DNA from 4 places in the Streptosporangium sp. NPDC000239 genome. Region 3 is predicted to be linked to each of the others. Evidence: riboswitches for the same ligand, from Rfam matches in the RefSeq annotation. Region 3 holds a riboswitch; each other region holds the start of a gene.

Region 1 (4,044 bases), 540 kb from region 3:
CTCCAAGGGGCCGGGCGGGGAGAGGTGCCGGCTGGACGAGCGGCGCCTGCAGCGGCTGCGGGCCGGGTTGGAGCGTGGTCCGGCCGCGCACGGATATGTGGAGGACCAGCGCTGGACGCCGGCCTGAATCGCCGACCTGATCGCGGTGTTGTTTCACGTCCGCCACACCTTGCGTGGGGTGTCGTGTCTTCTGCACCGCCTGGGCTGGAGTCCGCAGATCCCTGCGCAGCGGGCTGTTGAGCGCGGCGAGGGGGGTGATCACCTCGTGGGTCGTCGAGGAGTGGCCGGCGATAGAGGGCGGCGCTCGACCTGGGCGCCCGGCTGTGCTGGGAAGACGAGCGCGGGCAGAACCTGAGGCCGCCCCGGGGCCTTCTGGACGTGGATCTTTACCTCGCCGTCGACCGGCGGCCTCTCGACGACCAGTGTGCCGGTGTCGGCCTCGGGCACGCCCCGGGAGCTTCGTGACCACTTCAACCGTTGGCGGATGCGTTGCCGCGCCCAGAGCGCCGAGACCGTGGGCACGATGGCGGCCGGAGGCTCAGGAACCAGCCACGTTTGTGGGCGCGGTCCAGCCGGTGGCTCGGATCCACTCGACCAGGTCCAGGGTGGCCGGCTCGATCGAGCGCACCGCCGTGGGGTCCGATCTTCTCTAGTACATCGAGATGTGCACGTGGTCGTAGTGGTTGGCGGTCACACCGCCCCGGTTGGACATGGCACGCCAGCCGGAACCGGTGTTGATGCGCTGACGCCAGATGACGTACTTGACGCCGAGCCTGTCCCTGTTCTTCAGGGCCCAGACGGCGAGCTCGTCGCCGAGCTTGACGTTGGCCGCGGTGGGCATGGACCCGCCGGTGCTCATCATGAAGTCGCAGGCCCGGCCGAGGGGGTGCTCGCCCCCGTCGTTCGCCGATCGGTAGCAGCCGACCTCGTGGGGCAGCTGGAAGGCCTGTCCGACGGCCTCGCGCATGATCCGCGTGCGGTCGGTGATGTTGTCGGACCCGGTGGGCAGCTGGGGTGCCCAGCTGCCGTCGGAGCGGCGCCCCGAGCCTGTGGGAACGAGCTGTTCGAGCTTGTCCTCGATCACGCGGATGACCTTCTCCGCGTCCTCACGCTGAACCTGCACCGTCTTGGCCTCCTGCTCGATCTGCCTGGAGAGCTGGGCCGTCCTGTCCGCGGCCTGTTTCATGAGGTCCCGGCTCCGGGCGAAGCCCTGCAGCTGGGCGATCTGCTGGGCGGTCAGCTGTTCCATGACGGCCGCGCCGCCCACCTCGGGGGCCGACAGGATCGAGGGAAGGTCGAGGGGGCCGTTCTGGTAACGGATCTGGACGATGGAGGCGACCTCCCTGCCCGCCTCGGCGTAGGCCGCTTCCGCCTGGCGCAGGTCGGCCTGCGCGACCTTCTCCGCCTCCTGCGCCTTCTTCAACGACTCCCGTTTGGCGGCGTACGCCTCGATGAGCCGGTCGACTTTCTTGTTGAGCTGGGTCAGTTCGGCGCGGAGCCGGGACTCGTCGGGCTTCGGCGCGGCGCCCGCCGTTCCCGTGCCGCCGAGGGCGAAGGCGAAGGTGAGGGCCGAGGCCAGGCAGGCGGCGGCCGTACGTCGATGGAAAGCGGGGGACAGAGCCGTCACAGCTCTCCTCTCCTCACGCCGACCGGGTTAGCTGACGGGTTCGGGCTGGAGGAAGCCCTTCCACCGAAGTGGTTCACCCCAGATGCATGGGTCCCCGGCTCTCAGGTGAGGCACCTGAGATTAGGCATATCGTGCTGTTTGTCCGATGCGTGAGGATAGTAATGGTAAAAAGGTGACCGCGCGACCCCGAGTCGAGACCGATCGGTGATCATTCCGTGATAACGGCGCGCAGGCGCCGAGCTGTCTCCTCAGGCGGAATGTCGTTCACGAAGGCCCCCATGGCCGACTCGGACCCGGCGAGATACTTGAGCTTGTCCGGCGCCCGGCGGATGCTGAACAGCTCAAGATGCGTGTACGCCAGGTCCCTGTCCACCCGCACCGGTGCCTGGTGCCAGGCCGAGACGTACGGCATGGGCACCCCGAACAGCCCGTCCAGGCGGCGCAGCACCTCGGTGTAGAGCGGTCCGAACGCCGCACGCTCGGCGGGGTCGAGTCCGTCAAGGCCGGGAACCCCGCGGTGCGGGTAGAGATGGACCTCGACCGGCCAGCGGGCCGCGGCGGGCACGAACGCCGTCCAGTGCTCGTTGGCCGCGACCACACGCTCGGCGGCCTCCCGTTCGGCCGCGAGCACGTCGGCGAAGAGGTCGCCACCGGTGCGCTCCCTGTGCCGCCGCGCCGCGCCGAGCAGGGTCCGGGTACGCGGGGTCACGTAGGGATAGGCGTAGATCTGGCCGTGCGGATGGGGCAGGGTGATGCCGATCTCCGGGCCGCGGTTCTCGAAGCAGAACACCTGCTCGACCCCGGGCATCGCGGAGAGCGCGACGGTGCGGTCGATCCACGCCTCCATCACCAGCTCGACCCGCTCGGGAGAAAGCATGGAGAAGGAGGAGTCGTGCTCGGAGGTGAAGCAGACGACCTCGCACCTGCCGACGCCGGGCCGTACCTCACTCAGGCCGCCGACCTGCGGGTAGGCGCCCAGGTTGGTGGAGAAGGACGGGAAGCGGTTCTCGAAGACGGCCACGTCGTAGGTGGGGGAGGGGATCTCGGTCGGACGGCCGGGCGCCGACGGGCACAGCGGGCACTCGTCGGCGGGCGGCAGGAACGTACGGCCCTGCCGGTGCCCGGCGACCGCGACCCACTCCTCGGTGAGCGGGTCGTAGCGCAGCTCGGAGGCGGCGGGCCTGGGCGGCAGGTCGCGCGTGTCGACCGCGCCGCGCTCCGCGTCGTCCCGCAGGTCGAAGTAGAACAGCTCGCGGCCGTCGGCCAGGTGGGTCGCGGTGCGCCTCATCGGTCGCGGGTCCCGTCACCGGCGACGACCAGCTCACCGACCCTGGCGGCGAGTTCCTCGCGGGCCTCCCGCTCGAGCCCGGAGTCCGTGATCAGGACGTGGGCCTCGGACAGCTCGGCGATCGTGCTGATCCCGACCGTCCCCCACTTGGTGTGGTCGGCGGGCACGACCAGGCGGTGCGCCGAGGCCACGAGCGCCCGGTCCGTCTCCGCTTCGAGCAGGTTGGGGGTGGTGAACCCGGCGCGGGCGCTCATCCCGTGCACGCCGAGGAACAGGGTGTCCACGTGCAGCCCTCTGATGGCCGCGACGGCCACCGGGCCGACCAGCGCGTCCGAGGGGGTGCGCACCCCGCCGGTCAGCACCACGGTGCGGTCGGCGCGCGGCGCGCGGTGGAAGACCTCGGCGATCCGGATCGAGTTGGTGATCACCGTCAGCTCTGGCACGTCGGTCACGAAGTGGGCGAGCGTCCAGGTGGTGGTACCCGCGGAGAGCGCTATCGCCGTGCCCGGCCTGACGAGCCCGGCGGCGTGCCTGGCGATCGCCTCCTTCTCCGACTGCTGACGCGCGGACTTGGCGGTGAACCCGGGCTCCTCGGTCGAGCCGGGTCCCGTGGCCGTCGCCCCACCGTGGACCTTCTCCACGAGACCGCGCTCCGCCAGCGCCTCAAGATCCCTGCGGATCGTCATGTCGGAGACACCGAACTCGCGGACCAGGTCGGCGACCCTGACCCCGCCACTGCCGCGCACCCGTTCGAGAATCACCTGCTGCCGCTGCTGGGCGAGCATCGATCCCCTCCTTAATCCACCAGACTCCAGCAAATTACCACAGACTCACAGGAGTGAATGTTGGATTATGGGGGTTAAGTGCTCACAGTCGCTCAAGCTCGGCATGGATGTTGGCCCGCGCCCGCGTCTCAAGGTCCGCGACGTGGAAGATCACGGGAAGGTCGAGCAGCGAGCGCAGCACCGCGGCCCTGCCCTGCCTGAAGAGCTCGTCGGGGACGAAGAAGTACTCCTCCCGCACCGCCGCCGCGTAGACGGCGTACTCCTGGGGAGAGGAGGCGAGGATCGCCAGGTCGGCGTCGCACAGCACGGCCCCGTCGGCGTCCCCTGGCTCGGGGGCGTGTGTG
Region 2 (4,044 bases), on a different contig from region 3:
CTCCCATTGCGGAGGGTTTCCAACCGCCACGTCAAGGGGTAGTGAGGCGCTCGGCGAAGCGCGCGGAAGGGCTCCACTTTTTCCGGCGAAATTCACATATAGGTCATAACCATACGGCCGGCCGGCGCCGGGGCCGTGGTCGGCGGGGCTCCGGCGAAACCTTGGTCTGCGAGGACGTGGCGCGCGGCGGGCGCCCCCGGCCACGGACCCTGACTTGTCCGTGACTTAACCATAAAGGCGCCGACATATCATGAGTACTTCACGTAGCGACCACTATGTCAACAGCGCGTGCTACCTCTATGAAGTGTGGAACTTGACGACCTTTGAACAAGCCGTTTACCGTTCCTGACGGGCGACACTGATTCCAGACAACTCACGCCTCGATTAGCAGGTGCGGGGGGAGCGACTCCAGATGGCATATCCCGAAGTGGATTCCCGTCGCGGCGACAGCCTCCTGGGCATGGGCGAGGTCGGCCTCACAGATGAGGATCTCGTGCTGCTGGCGGAGCTGGCCAAGGGCGTCACGGTCGACCGGGTCGGACGCCGCCTCGACATCAGCGGAAGAACGGTCCGCCGTAGACTCCGCGGAATCTGCGACCGCATCGGCGTGGCGACGGCCATCGAGGCCGTCGCCTGGGCGGCCCGCAGACGCCTCATCTGAGGCGAGCCCTTACCCGATGCCGTCCCGGACCCCCGCGTACGGCAGGGGCCCCCTGAGGGGCCGCTGCGGCCGTACGCGACCCGGGTGCGTCCTTCCCCGAACCGCCGTCGGCGGTTCGGGGCGGTCCGGCCGGTTCAGGCGGCTCAGTCGGCGATGCGCACCCCGCCCGCGAAGGGACGGTTGTCGATCGGGGCGATGTGAATGACGTCGCCGGTCTGCGGCGCGTGGACCATGAGGCCCGCGCCGATGTAGATCCCGACGTGGTGCAGGTCGCTGTAGAAGAAGACGAGGTCTCCCGGGCGCAGGTCGCTCCTTGAGGAGATGTGGGTGCCCGCGGTCCACTGGTCGCCCGTGTAGTGCGGCAGGCTGATGCCGACCTTCTGGTAGGCCCACATCACCAGGCCGGAGCAGTCGAAGGAGTTGGGGCCCTCGGCCCCCCACACGTACGGCTTGAGCTGCTGGGTGAGGGCCCAGCGGGCGGCCTCGGCGGCCTTGCCCGAGCCGATGATCGGCACGTTGACCTTGACCCGGCTGCCCCGGTTGCGTCCGGCCTGCGAACGCACCTCGCTGAACAGGTCGCTCTCGACCCGCTTCACCAGCCGTTCGATCTTGGTCCGCCGGTCGCCGAGGTCGGACAGGAGGTTCTTGACCTCGTCGGTGCGGGCCTTGGCGCTGGCCTGCGCGCGCTGGGCGGTCTCGATCGCCTTGCTGACCTGCGCGACCTCCTCGCTCTGCTGCTGCTGGAGCGCGTAGTTCGTGGTGGCCTGGTCGAGGAAGGTGTCCGGGTTGGACGACTGGGTGAAGGCCAGCGCCGAGGCGAGCCCACCCGCCATGTAGGTGCTCTGGGCGAGCAGGGTGGCCTTCGTGCGCCGCTCGGCCAGCTGTGACTCGCTGGCGGCGAGGGTCTTCTTCGCGCTCTCCGCGGCGCGCTGCGCCTGCTTGAGCTTGACCCGCCCGCCGTTGTACTGCTCGGTGAGCGTCTCGATCTCGGTGTGCAGCTTCTCGGCCTGCTTGGCGAGCTCCTGCAGACTCGGTTTCGGCTCCGCGGTCGCGGCGAAGGGGGCGCCGAGGAGCAGGGAGGCGAAGGCGAGCCCGGCGATCACCACCTTGTGCCGCGGCCTGCGCACCCGGTGTTCTCGATGGCGGGCGTTCCCGCCCGCGCTCTCTCTCCCACGGTTGCGCGTGCGCTTCACCAACAGGCTCCTCTCTCGGCCGCCTACCGGGTTAGCTGACGGGTTCGGGCCGGAGGCAGCCCTACCGAGGCGCCGGTGGCACATCGGATTCACCCCGGGGGACGGCTGGAGGGTGGGTCCCCGGTTCCCCGAGTCGGGGATTCGGCGGCGCAGCACTTTACGGGTGCTGACATCGAGGACGGACATTAGTGCAATTGGCGGTTCATGCTCAACCAGAACTGTGAAGCCGGTGGAGCTTTCGCAACTGAAATGTCACGGTCGGGTCACGCAATTTCATGATCGACATATGTGCCACGCCGGGCATCCGCCTCCCCCGGCACGGGGGTGGAGATTCTCGCAGGTCCAGGCCTTCGGACGGGGCCGGTCGAGACGCGCTCGCCGGGCGGCCTCCCGGGGCGCGAAGAAGACGGCGAGATTCATCCGACGGACCCCGCGGCCGAGATAAGGGCAGGCCGTAAACAAGCGGTGACGAGGACGTACTCTGATCAGTCATGGAGCAGGTTGCGCAACAGTCCCCGGCGCGGGCCGTACCCGGCCGGGACGAGGTTTCCCCGGAGGCCCCGGAAGGGGAGTCGGTGGCGGTCTCCGGCGACGTCCCGGAAGGGTCGTCGGCGGAGATCACGGTGCGCAGGGCCAGGACGCCGGACGTCCGCGCCATCCGCCGCCTGGTCGACACCTACGCCGGAGCGGGGCCGCGCCTGCTGGAGAAGGCGACCGTCACCCTTTATGAGGACATCCAGGAGTTCTGGGTGGCCGACGTGGCGGGAAAGGTCGTCGGCTGTGGAGCACTGCACGTCCTGTGGGAGGACCTGGCCGAGATTCGCACGGTCGCCGTCGATCCCGACTGCCGGGGTATGGGAATCGGCCACCGGATCGTCTCCCGTCTCATCGGCGTCGCCGGAGACCTCGGACTGCGCAGGGTCTTCTGTCTCACCTTCGAGATCGATTTCTTCGCGAGACACGGATTCAGGCAGATCCAGGGCACACCCGTCGCGCCGGAGGTCTACGCGGAACTTCTCGCCTCCTATGACGAAGGTGTGGCAGAGTTCCTTGATCTGGAGCACGTCAAGCCGAACACCTTGGGAAACACCCGGATGCTGCTCCATCTGACACCGCGGGGCCACTAGCTTGACCGTGGTGCTGACTGATCGGAAAGGTGACTGTTGTTACCTATGTCGATACGTTGTGCACCAGCAAGCATGTGAGTCTGACATGTGCCACATGCGCAGTCGAAGTGAGGTGACGCGGTGAGCACCGGACAGCCACCGTATCCGCAGGATGATCCCGAGCGCGACCGCACACCGTCGGGGCATCCGCAATACGGACAGAACGCGGGTCGAGCCCCCGGAGAACTCGATCCCGATGTGACAGTCGTGGGATATCGATCGGAGGCCTCACAGCCGAACACCGGACCTGGGCAGACCCAGCCCGGGTACGGCCAGCAGCAGGGCTACGGTCAGCAGGCCGCCCAGCCCGGTTATGGTCAGCAGGCCGCCCAGCCCTCCTACGGCCAGGACTACGGCCAGCAGCAGGGGTACGGCCAGCAGGCCGCCCAGCCGGGTTACGGTCAGCAGGGCGGGACGGGTGCCTACGGGCAGCCCGACTACGGCCAGCAGCAGGGCTACGGCCAGCAGGCCGCCCAGCCCGGTTATGGTCAGCAGGCCGCCCAGCCCTCCTACGGCCAGGACTACGGCCAGCAGCAGGGGTACGGCCAGCAGGCCGCCCAGCCGGGTTACGGTCAGCAGGGCGGGACGGGTGCCTACGGGCAGCCCGACTACGGCCAGCAGCAGGGCTACGGCCAGCAGGCCGCCCAGCCCGGCTATGGTCAGGACTACGGTCAGCAGCAGGGTTACGGTCAGCAGGCCGCCCAGCCCTCCTACGGCCAGGACTACGGCCAGCAGGCGGCCCAGCCGTCCTACGGTCAGCAGCCCTCCTACGGGCAGCCCGACTACGGTCAGCAGGGCTACGGCCAGCAACCCGGTTACGGCGCCCAGGCGTCCATGTACGGCCAGGGGTACGGTCCCCAGGGGGTCACGCCCCCCGGTGCGCCGGCTCCGCTGGCCGAATGGTGGCAGCGTCTGGTGGCGAGGATGATCGACGGCATCATTCTGGCGATCCCCACGGTGATCCTCAGCCTTGTGCTCGCGGCGATCCTTATCACCAACGGCGGTTTCGACCTTGAGAGCGGTG
Region 3 (4,044 bases):
GCCACTGGCGGAGAAGCTCGGCCGCGTCTTCACCGCCCTCGCCGGTGAGGTCGCCACCAGGCTCGACGTCGAGGTGCGCGGTGAGATCGCCTCCCAGGACGTCCGCGTGCTGGAGCTGGCCGCCCTCAAGGGCGTCTTCACCGACGTGATCGAGGACTCCGTCACCTACGTCAACGCCCCGCTCCTGGCCAAGGACCGCGGCGTCACCGTCGAGCTGGTGACCAGCGCGGAGAGCCCCGACTGGCGCAACGTGGTGACCGTCCGCGGTGTCCTGGCCGACGGCCGCGCCGTCTCGGTCTCCGGCACGCTCTCCGGCCCGCGGCAGGTCACGAAGATCGTCGAGGTCAACGGCTACCAGATGGAGATCGAGCCGACCGACCACCTGTCGTTCTTCACCTACGACGACCGCCCCGGCGTCGTCGGCGTCGTCGGCCGCATCCTCGGCGACCACGGCATCAACATCGCCTCCATGCAGGTCGCCAGGGACGCCAAGGGCGGCAAGGCCCTCATCGCGCTGACCGTCGACTCCGCCATCCCGGCCGAGGTGATCGACCAGATCGGCGGCGAGATCGGCGCCGACAGCGGCCGCTCGGTCGACCTGGCCGACTGATCCCGGAGCACGGCTCCCACGGCCGCCGTCCCCGTTCGCGGGGCGGCGGCCGTCTGCTTTTCCGGCCGAGCCTCGTCTCAATATATGAGAAGCCTGCACGAGGGGTGAGACAGATTGCGGAGGGCCGGTTATTATGGCTGGTAATGCGCCAGGTTCTCGTACTTATTACCTGCCGCGGCGAGGCCTGACACAGGGGCGGGCCGGCAACTCGCCGCGGTGTGATGGCGTTCGTCGGCCCCGGTTTCCCGTCGATCCGTGATCCGGATCCGCGATCCGATGAGGGCCCGTGACCAGGGTCCAGGCTCCCCTTCCTCCTTCAGCCAGCTCCGTGCGAACGAGACGAGAAGCGTCATGTACGACATGTATCCCTGGAACCGTCCCGAGGACAACGAGAACGAGGCCGCCCAGGCCCTGCAGACCGCGCTGGACCGCCGCGACAACGGCGGAGTGCCCCCGCACTCCTCCTGAGCCGGGTCCCTCCGAGGCCACGGGCGGTGCGGCGCCCGGGACCGGGAGAGGCGTGGGTCAGCGGGCGAGGGCCGTACCGGCCTGGGTCGACTGCCTGATCGCCGTGTCCAGCTCGGCCCGCTCGTCGGCGAGTTCGACCCCCTTGGGGTCCGGCCGTACGGCTCCCGCGAAGCTGGCGCGGCGCCAGGCCTGCAGCTTCTCCACCTTGACCACGTCGCCGCTGCGCGGGGCGTGGACCATGTAACCGGGCTTGGTGATCATGCCGACGTGACCGAGGTTGTGGAAGAAGACCAGGTCACCGGGTTTGAGGTTCTTCCAGGAGATCTTCCTGGCGAACGCGGAGTACTGCTGGGTCGTCGTGCGGGGCAGCCGGATGCCCGCGGCGCCGTACGCGCGGAGCATCAGGCCCGAGCAGTCGAAGCCGCCCCTGCCCGTGCCGCCCCAGACGTACGGTGTGCCGCGCTTGGACATCGCCCAGTTCAGCGCCTTCTTCCAGGCCGGGACCTTCCGCGCGGTCCCGGAGAAGCCGGCCGGGGCGGGTTCGACGGCGGGAGCGGTGAGCGGGGTCCGGGAGCTCTCCGCGGTGGGGGCCGGGTGCGCGAGGGCGAATCCGGCGGCGGCGAGCGCGAGGAGAGGAGTGGGGGAGGAGGTGGTGAGGGAGGAGTCCGCCAGTGCGACGGCGGGTGTCGCGAGGATGGTCGAGCCGGTGACGATCAGGGTCAGGACACGGGGGTAGGTCTTGCCGTTCAGGACCGTTCCTTCCATAGGGCCGGCCGGGTGAGCTGTCGGGCTCGGGCGTGGAGGTCGCCCTACGGCGCGTGGTGGCGCCGACTCGCCCCGAGGGGCCTCGTGGAAAACGCCGGAAACGTGCTCCGCCAGACGGAGTGCGGCTCGGACGCCCCGTGGACCCCGGAAGTGGTTCCCCGGCTCCGCGCGGACCGAAAGAGGGGGATGGCCTGCGCGAATTAGGCGACGATACGAATGGCCAGGACCTTAACGAAACGGTCAAAAGATCGCAAACAGGACAAACTTTTCAGGGCCTTCCGGGGCGAGAAGTGTCCGAGGGGTGAGATCGGTGGTTCGATTGTCGAGACAGAGCAGATAGGGTGCCCGTTATGGATTCGCGCAATGTTCGTCTGGCCGTCATCCCTGGAGACGGGATCGGGACCGAGGTCGTCACCGAGGGCCTGAAGGTCCTCGAAGCCGTCGGAACGAAGGTGGAGACCACCACCTACGACCTGGGTGCCGGCCGGTACCACAGAACCGGTGAGGTCCTTCCCGAGGCGGTCCTCGACGAACTGCGCGGCTACGACGCGATCCTGCTCGGCGCGGTCGGCGACCCCAGTGTGCCGCCGGGCATCCTGGAGCGCGAGTTGCTGCTCAAGCTCCGCTTCGAGCTCGACCACTACGTCAACCTGCGTCCGGTCAAGCTCTTCCCCGGCGTCGCGACCCCGCTGGGCGGCTCCCGCCCCGAGGACATCGACATGGTCGTCATCCGCGAGGGCACCGAGGGCCTCTACGCGGGCGCCGGTGGTGTGCTGCGCCGCGGCACGCCGTACGAGATCGCCACGCAGGAGTCGCTGAACACCGCCTACGGTGTCGAGCGCGTCGTCCGCTACGCCTTCGAGAAGGCGCTCAGCAGGCCGCGCAAGAAGCTGTCGCTGATCCACAAGACCAACGTCCTCACCTTCGCCGGTGACCTGTGGTCCCGCACCGTCGACCGGGTCAGCCTTGAGTACCCCGACGTCGCCACCGACTACTACCACGTCGACGCGGCCTCGATGTTCTTCGTCACCCAGCCGGAGCGGTTCGACGTGATCGTCACCGACAACCTCTTCGGCGACATCATCACCGACCTCGGCGCCGCCGTCGCCGGTGGCATCGGCCTCGCGGCCAGCGGGAATGTCAACCCCGACCGCACCGCGCCCAGCATGTTCGAGCCGGTCCACGGCAGCGCCCCGGACATCGCGGGCCAGGGCAAGGCCGACCCGACCGCCACGATCCTGTCGGTCGCCATGCTCCTGGACCACCTCGGCCTGACCGAGGAGGCGGCCAAGGTCGAGCAGGCCGTGGCCGAGGACCTGGTCGAGCGCCAGACCGGGTGGGCGAGCCGTACCACCCACGAGATCGGCGACGACATCACCGCCCGAGTAGCCGGCTGACAAGCCGCCCGCACGACCCCAGACGCGCCCGGTGGCTCAGCAGAGCCGCCGGGCGCGTCTTTTTTGTTCGTCTCACCGAGCAGGCTGCCGGATTTTGGCATATATGCAGTAGTTTTCCGGTGCCTGCTCCGTCCCAGAATGGACCGTAGGTGCACTCCGCCACGAAGAGAAGGACCGCCGCCATGACCACCGCTCAGAAGCTGACCTTCGACGTGCAGCTCTCCGACCACGCTCGTTCCACGGCCGAGCGCGAGCAGGTACTGGCGAATCCCGGATTCGGTCAGACCTTCACCGACCACATGATCTCCATCGACTACACCGAGGGGGAGGGCTGGCACGACGCGCGGCTCACGCCGTACGGCCCGCTCAGCCTCGACCCGGCGACGTCGGTCTTCCACTACGCCCAGGAGCTCTTCGAGGGGCTGAAGGCCTACCGGCAGGAGAACGGCTCGATCGCCTGCTTCAGGCCGTACGCCAACGCCGCCCGCTTCAACCAGTCGGCGCTGCGCATGGCCATGCCCGAACTGCCGCAGGAGGCCTTCGTCGAGTCGATCGAACTGCTCGTGCAGACCGACCGCGAATGGGTGCCGACCACCCAGGGCCACAGCCTCTACCTGCGCCCCTTCATGATCGCCACCCAGCCCGCGCTCGGCGTCAACTACCCCTCGCGGACCTACCGCTACATGGTGATCGCCTCTCCCGCGGCGGCCTACTTCGGCGCGGCCAAGGCCGTCTCGGTCTGGCTGTCCACCGAGTACACCCGCGCGGCCCCCGGCGGCACCGGCTTCGCCAAGTGCGGCGGCA
Region 4 (4,044 bases), on a different contig from region 3:
GGACGGCAGGCTCACCGCGGCGTCGAACGCCTCCGCCCTGGCGATCTGCGCCGGGGTGAAGTCACGGGCCGGGTCCGGCGCGACGTACGGCGCCGCCTCGGGCAGCGCCCGCCACGGCGTGGTGAACGCCACGACCGCCAGCGTGATCGCCCCCAGGACGGCGAGCGCGATCCCCGCTCCCCTGGCCCCGCCCCGCTCCCGCGCCGGTGTCTCCTCCACGCTCCGCGTCATGAGAGTTCCCTCCGGAGATGGTCGCGCCACGCGGCGGTGAACTCCGCGCGCGACAGGCCCAGCGTGCTGCCGACATCGCTACCGTAAAGCCTCACCAGCGCCTTCTCACCGAAGCGCTCCGCGACGTACCGGCACGCGAGCCAGGCCTCCTCGTAGGCCTGCGCGAGTCTGGGGGCGCCGGGGGCGAAGCCGTCCCCGGCGGGAAGCTCCGTGGGCAGGACGCCCGCGCGCACCTCGGCCGCGAGCTCGGCCGCAACGGTCCTGACGGCGATCCCCGCGTCCCGGTAGCCCACGTAGTCGGCGAACCCCTCCGACAGCCACATCGGGACCCGCCCGCCCCTGGTGGCGCCGGTCGCCAGATGGGTCAGCTCGTGGGTGATCACCACGTCCCTGCCGGTCTCGCTGAGCCTGGCGTATCCCGTCGGCACCACGACCACCCGGTCCGCGGTCGCCAGCGCGGCCAGCCCGCCGGTCCGCGCCGTCCCCGCGAGCTCCGCGGCCTCGTCGTCGGTCGCGGGGACCACGACCACCGCCCTGACCGGCCCCCAGACCCGTGCGATCGTACGGCAGGCGCGGTCGGCCCTGGCCGCGAGATCACGCAGTTCGGCGGGCGGGACACGGTGGCCGACGACAAGGGAGCGCTCGCCCCGGACCACCTCGGCGGCGCCGGGCCACAGGTCGCGGGCCGTCTGCGGCGTGGGCCTCGCCCCGCCGAGCCCGGCGCCCGCCAGCGCGAGCATCCCGGCGAGCACGGCGCGGCGCCCCTTCGGGACGGACATGGCAGCCGATGCTAGCCGACGCCCCGGCCGGAACGTTCCCCGGCAGGCGGCGGCCCCGCCCATCCGCGGGAGGATGGGCGGGGCCGTCCGCCGCTGTCAGGTGCCGGGACGGACCGCTCCTGCGAAGGCGGACCTGTAGTACCCCTTCAACGTCACGATCCTGACCGACTTGCCGCTGCTCGGCGAGTGGATCATCTTGCCGTGGCCGACGTACATGCCGACGTGGCCCTTGCCGTAGAAGAACAGCAGGTCACCGAGGTGCAACTTGCTCCACGAGACCTTCTTCCTGACCGCGCGGTACTGGCTGCCCGTCACCCGGGGGAGGGAGACGCCCGCCTTGCGCCACGCGTACTGGACCAGGCCCGAGCAGTCGAACGCTCCGGGACCGGAGGCACCCCACCGGTACGGATCGCCGATCTGTTTCCTGGCCGTCGCCACGGCCGTCCTGGCCCTGGACCGCTGCCGTGCGGCCCGGTTCGTCGCGGCCTTCGCCGTGCGCTTGACACGGGCCTTCGCCGTGTTCGCGGCAGTGCCCTCCGACGTGCCCTTCGATGCGCTCTTCGACGTGTCCTTCGCCGTACTCCTGGCCTGAACCGCGACCGCGGTATCCGTCGTCGCCTGTGCTGTTGCCGGCCCCAGTGCCACCGCTCCGGTTGAGGCGGTCAGCGTGAGGACGAATCCACCCAGGTAAAGGCGGAAAAAGCGCGACAAACGGGGGTTTTGCAGGGTGGTAGACAGGATTTCTCCTTGGGACTTCCACTGATGCCTACCGGGTTAGCTGACGGGTTCGGGCTGGGAAGACGCCCTACGACGACAAACGCGTCGATTCACCCCGGGCCACATGTCAAGGGCCGATGGTTCCCCGGCTCCGTGCCTCCTGGCTGCACGAACTCGGCGGGCCGCCGTGATGGGAACCGATCCCTTCGGGGAACGGCGGCCGACTGGATATCTATACGGACACCGGCCCGCAGGACCGGCATTCGACGCGGTGGCATGGCTTGCTCACTGCGACCGCCAGAAGGTACCCCGATCACCAAGCCCCGGCAAAGACCCCATCAAATACGAAGATCCACAAAAAGGTTTTCATGTTTACGAAAGGCCTGATAGTGCGGCATCACGATCTTATAAATATGACCCTCGTCACATTCGAAACGATCTTCCAGAGAAGCACAACAAGTGTCACATAAATCACATTTATCAGTGACTTCCCAAAGCGCCCCTTCACCTACAAGGGCGTCGAACAGGACCACTCCGGCGATCCCGGGCATGCCAAACGGGCCGCCCGTGGAACGGACGGCCCGCGGTCGCGAAGGCGTTCAGACGGCCCCCAGAGGCCCCGTGGACATGGACGGGGCCAAGGGGGGTCAGGGACGGACGGCCCCGAGCAGACGGCCGCCGTAGGAGGAGAGGGGGACGACCTTGACGACGTCCCCGGTCTGGGGAGCGTGGATGATCTTGCCGTTGCCCGCGTAGAGCCCGACGTGCCCCAGGCCCTGGCTGAAGAGGATGTCCCCCGGCTGGAGGTCGCTCAGCGAGACCTTGCGCTTGGCGCCCCAGCTCCACTGCTCCCAGGTGGTGCGGGGCAGGCTCACGCCTCCGCTGCGCCAGGAGGCCTGCACGAACCCCGAGCAGTCCCAGCTGTCCGGGCCGGTGCCGCCGTACCGGTAGGGCTTGCCGAGCTGGGCGAAGGCGAAGGTCAGCGCGGCCCTGGCGTTGCCCGAGGCGGAGCCGTTGTACTGCATGCCGGTGCTGTTGGGGTCACCCGGCCTGAAGGTGCCGAGGTCGCGCAGCACCTTCGTCTGGATTTTGATCATCTTCTCGACCTTCTCCTTCTCCTCGGCCAGCTCGTCGCGCGTCTGGTCCGCGTCGGCCAAGGCCTGCTTGGCCTTGTCGCGGTTGTCACGCAGCGTCTTGTTGGCCTCGTCGAAGGCGTGCAGGCTCTCGGCACGGGAGGCGGAGATCTGGTCGGCCGTGGCCAGGCCGCTCAGCACCAGGTTGGGGTTGACCTCACCGACGAGGTTCGGCCAGCCGATGGCGCCGCCCTGGTAGGTGGTGACGGCCATGGTGACGAGGTCGTCGCGGAGCCCGGCGACCTTCGCGGACTGCTTCGACAGGTCGGCGTTCAGGTCCGCGTACTTCTTGCGGGCCCTCTTCCACTTCTCGCCCGCCTGGTTGTACTTCTCGACGAGCTGGTCGGCCTGCTCGTTGAGCTTGGCCAGCTTCTGCTTGGTCTGCGCGACCGTCGGCTTCGGCTTGGCCGCCGCACTCCCGATCGGAGTCACGAGCAGGGCCAAGGCCAGTCCCGCAGCCATCGGCACACGCACGAACCCAACCGGCACACCCGCCACGGCCACGACGCCGCCTCCCCACGCAAAGACCACGTAAAGACCTGGGGCGAAATAGTACAGAACCGGTAAGGGTCAGCTCACCTTTTTGGCGGTTTTGTTCTTTACCTGTAGATGTCAGCCAGGAGGCGGCCCGAGCCGGGAAGGACGGATCAGGCGCGTCCGAGCCTGCGCAGGAGCAGCACCGCGGGAACGGGCCTGGCGCCCATCCGGCGGACCGACTCGGCCACCTCGCGGTCGGAGGAGACGACCGCGACGGCCCGTCCGACGGGCTCGGCCCGCACGAGCTGGCGGATCAGGTCGTCGGCGATCTGCCCGGGGGAGCTGAACATCACCCGGACGCCGCGCGGCGCGGAGACCGGCACCGGGCCGTTCAGCTCGGCGCCGTCGAAGACACAGGTCAGCTCGGTGCGGGTCTGGGCGTACAACGCGCCGAGCCCGGTCAGCAGCCGATTGCGCTGGTCGGCCAGGGTCAGCGCGCCGTACCCGGTCTTGGTCACGTTGTAGCCGTCCACGATCAGATGGATCTGCGGCAGCGCGAGCAGCTGGTCGAGCAGGGCGGGGTCGTCGTCGGCCAGGGCCCGCGCGGGCACCGCCTGGACCCCGTGCCTGCCCGGCGCGACAGAGGAGACGGAGTCGGCGGGCCGGTGGATGCTCGACGGCAGCGCCAGCTCCCTGCGCAGCCCGGC

The links. A riboswitch is a leader RNA that binds a small molecule or an ion and turns the genes downstream of it on or off. The one in region 3 is predicted to bind cyclic di-AMP.
Region 1: linked by a shared signal. The riboswitch ahead of ABT340_RS12005 (coiled-coil domain-containing protein) and the one ahead of ABT340_RS09520 (C40 family peptidase) in region 3 are both predicted to bind cyclic di-AMP.
Region 2: linked by a shared signal. The riboswitch ahead of ABT340_RS29470 (NlpC/P60 family protein) and the one ahead of ABT340_RS09520 (C40 family peptidase) in region 3 are both predicted to bind cyclic di-AMP.
Region 4: linked by a shared signal. The riboswitch ahead of ABT340_RS02480 (C40 family peptidase) and the one ahead of ABT340_RS09520 (C40 family peptidase) in region 3 are both predicted to bind cyclic di-AMP.

What each region holds. Positions count from the first base shown of each region.
Region 1 is NZ_JBEPEI010000003.1:622,733-626,776, forward strand. Features, by position in the region: gene ABT340_RS11995 (hypothetical protein) at 1-127, shown strand, start outside; gene ABT340_RS12000 (winged helix-turn-helix domain-containing protein) at 140-355, shown strand; gene ABT340_RS12005 (coiled-coil domain-containing protein) at 650-1,627, opposite strand; cyclic di-AMP (ydaO/yuaA leader) riboswitch at 1,630-1,764, opposite strand; gene galT (galactose-1-phosphate uridylyltransferase) at 1,836-2,915, opposite strand; gene ABT340_RS12015 (DeoR/GlpR family DNA-binding transcription regulator) at 2,912-3,700, opposite strand; gene ABT340_RS12020 (HD domain-containing protein) at 3,783-4,044, opposite strand, start outside.
Region 2 is NZ_JBEPEI010000014.1:170,425-174,468, reverse strand. Features, by position in the region: gene ABT340_RS29475 (helix-turn-helix domain-containing protein) at 413-661, shown strand; gene ABT340_RS29470 (NlpC/P60 family protein) at 805-1,854, opposite strand; cyclic di-AMP (ydaO/yuaA leader) riboswitch at 1,860-2,011, opposite strand; gene ABT340_RS29465 (amino-acid N-acetyltransferase) at 2,346-2,981, shown strand; gene ABT340_RS29460 (RDD family protein) at 3,228-4,044, shown strand, end outside.
Region 3 is NZ_JBEPEI010000003.1:86,128-90,171, forward strand. Features, by position in the region: gene serA (phosphoglycerate dehydrogenase) at 1-610, shown strand, start outside; gene ABT340_RS09520 (C40 family peptidase) at 1,136-1,843, opposite strand; cyclic di-AMP (ydaO/yuaA leader) riboswitch at 1,831-2,045, opposite strand; gene ABT340_RS09525 (3-isopropylmalate dehydrogenase) at 2,194-3,240, shown strand; gene ABT340_RS09530 (branched-chain amino acid aminotransferase) at 3,423-4,044, shown strand, end outside.
Region 4 is NZ_JBEPEI010000001.1:535,898-539,941, reverse strand. Features, by position in the region: gene ABT340_RS02490 (M48 family metallopeptidase) at 1-231, opposite strand, end outside; gene ABT340_RS02485 (gluzincin family metallopeptidase) at 228-1,010, opposite strand; gene ABT340_RS02480 (C40 family peptidase) at 1,107-1,448, opposite strand; gene ABT340_RS02475 (hypothetical protein) at 1,348-1,602, shown strand; cyclic di-AMP (ydaO/yuaA leader) riboswitch at 1,759-1,917, opposite strand; gene ABT340_RS02470 (C40 family peptidase) at 2,375-3,322, opposite strand; gene ABT340_RS02465 (NYN domain-containing protein) at 3,508-4,044, opposite strand, start outside.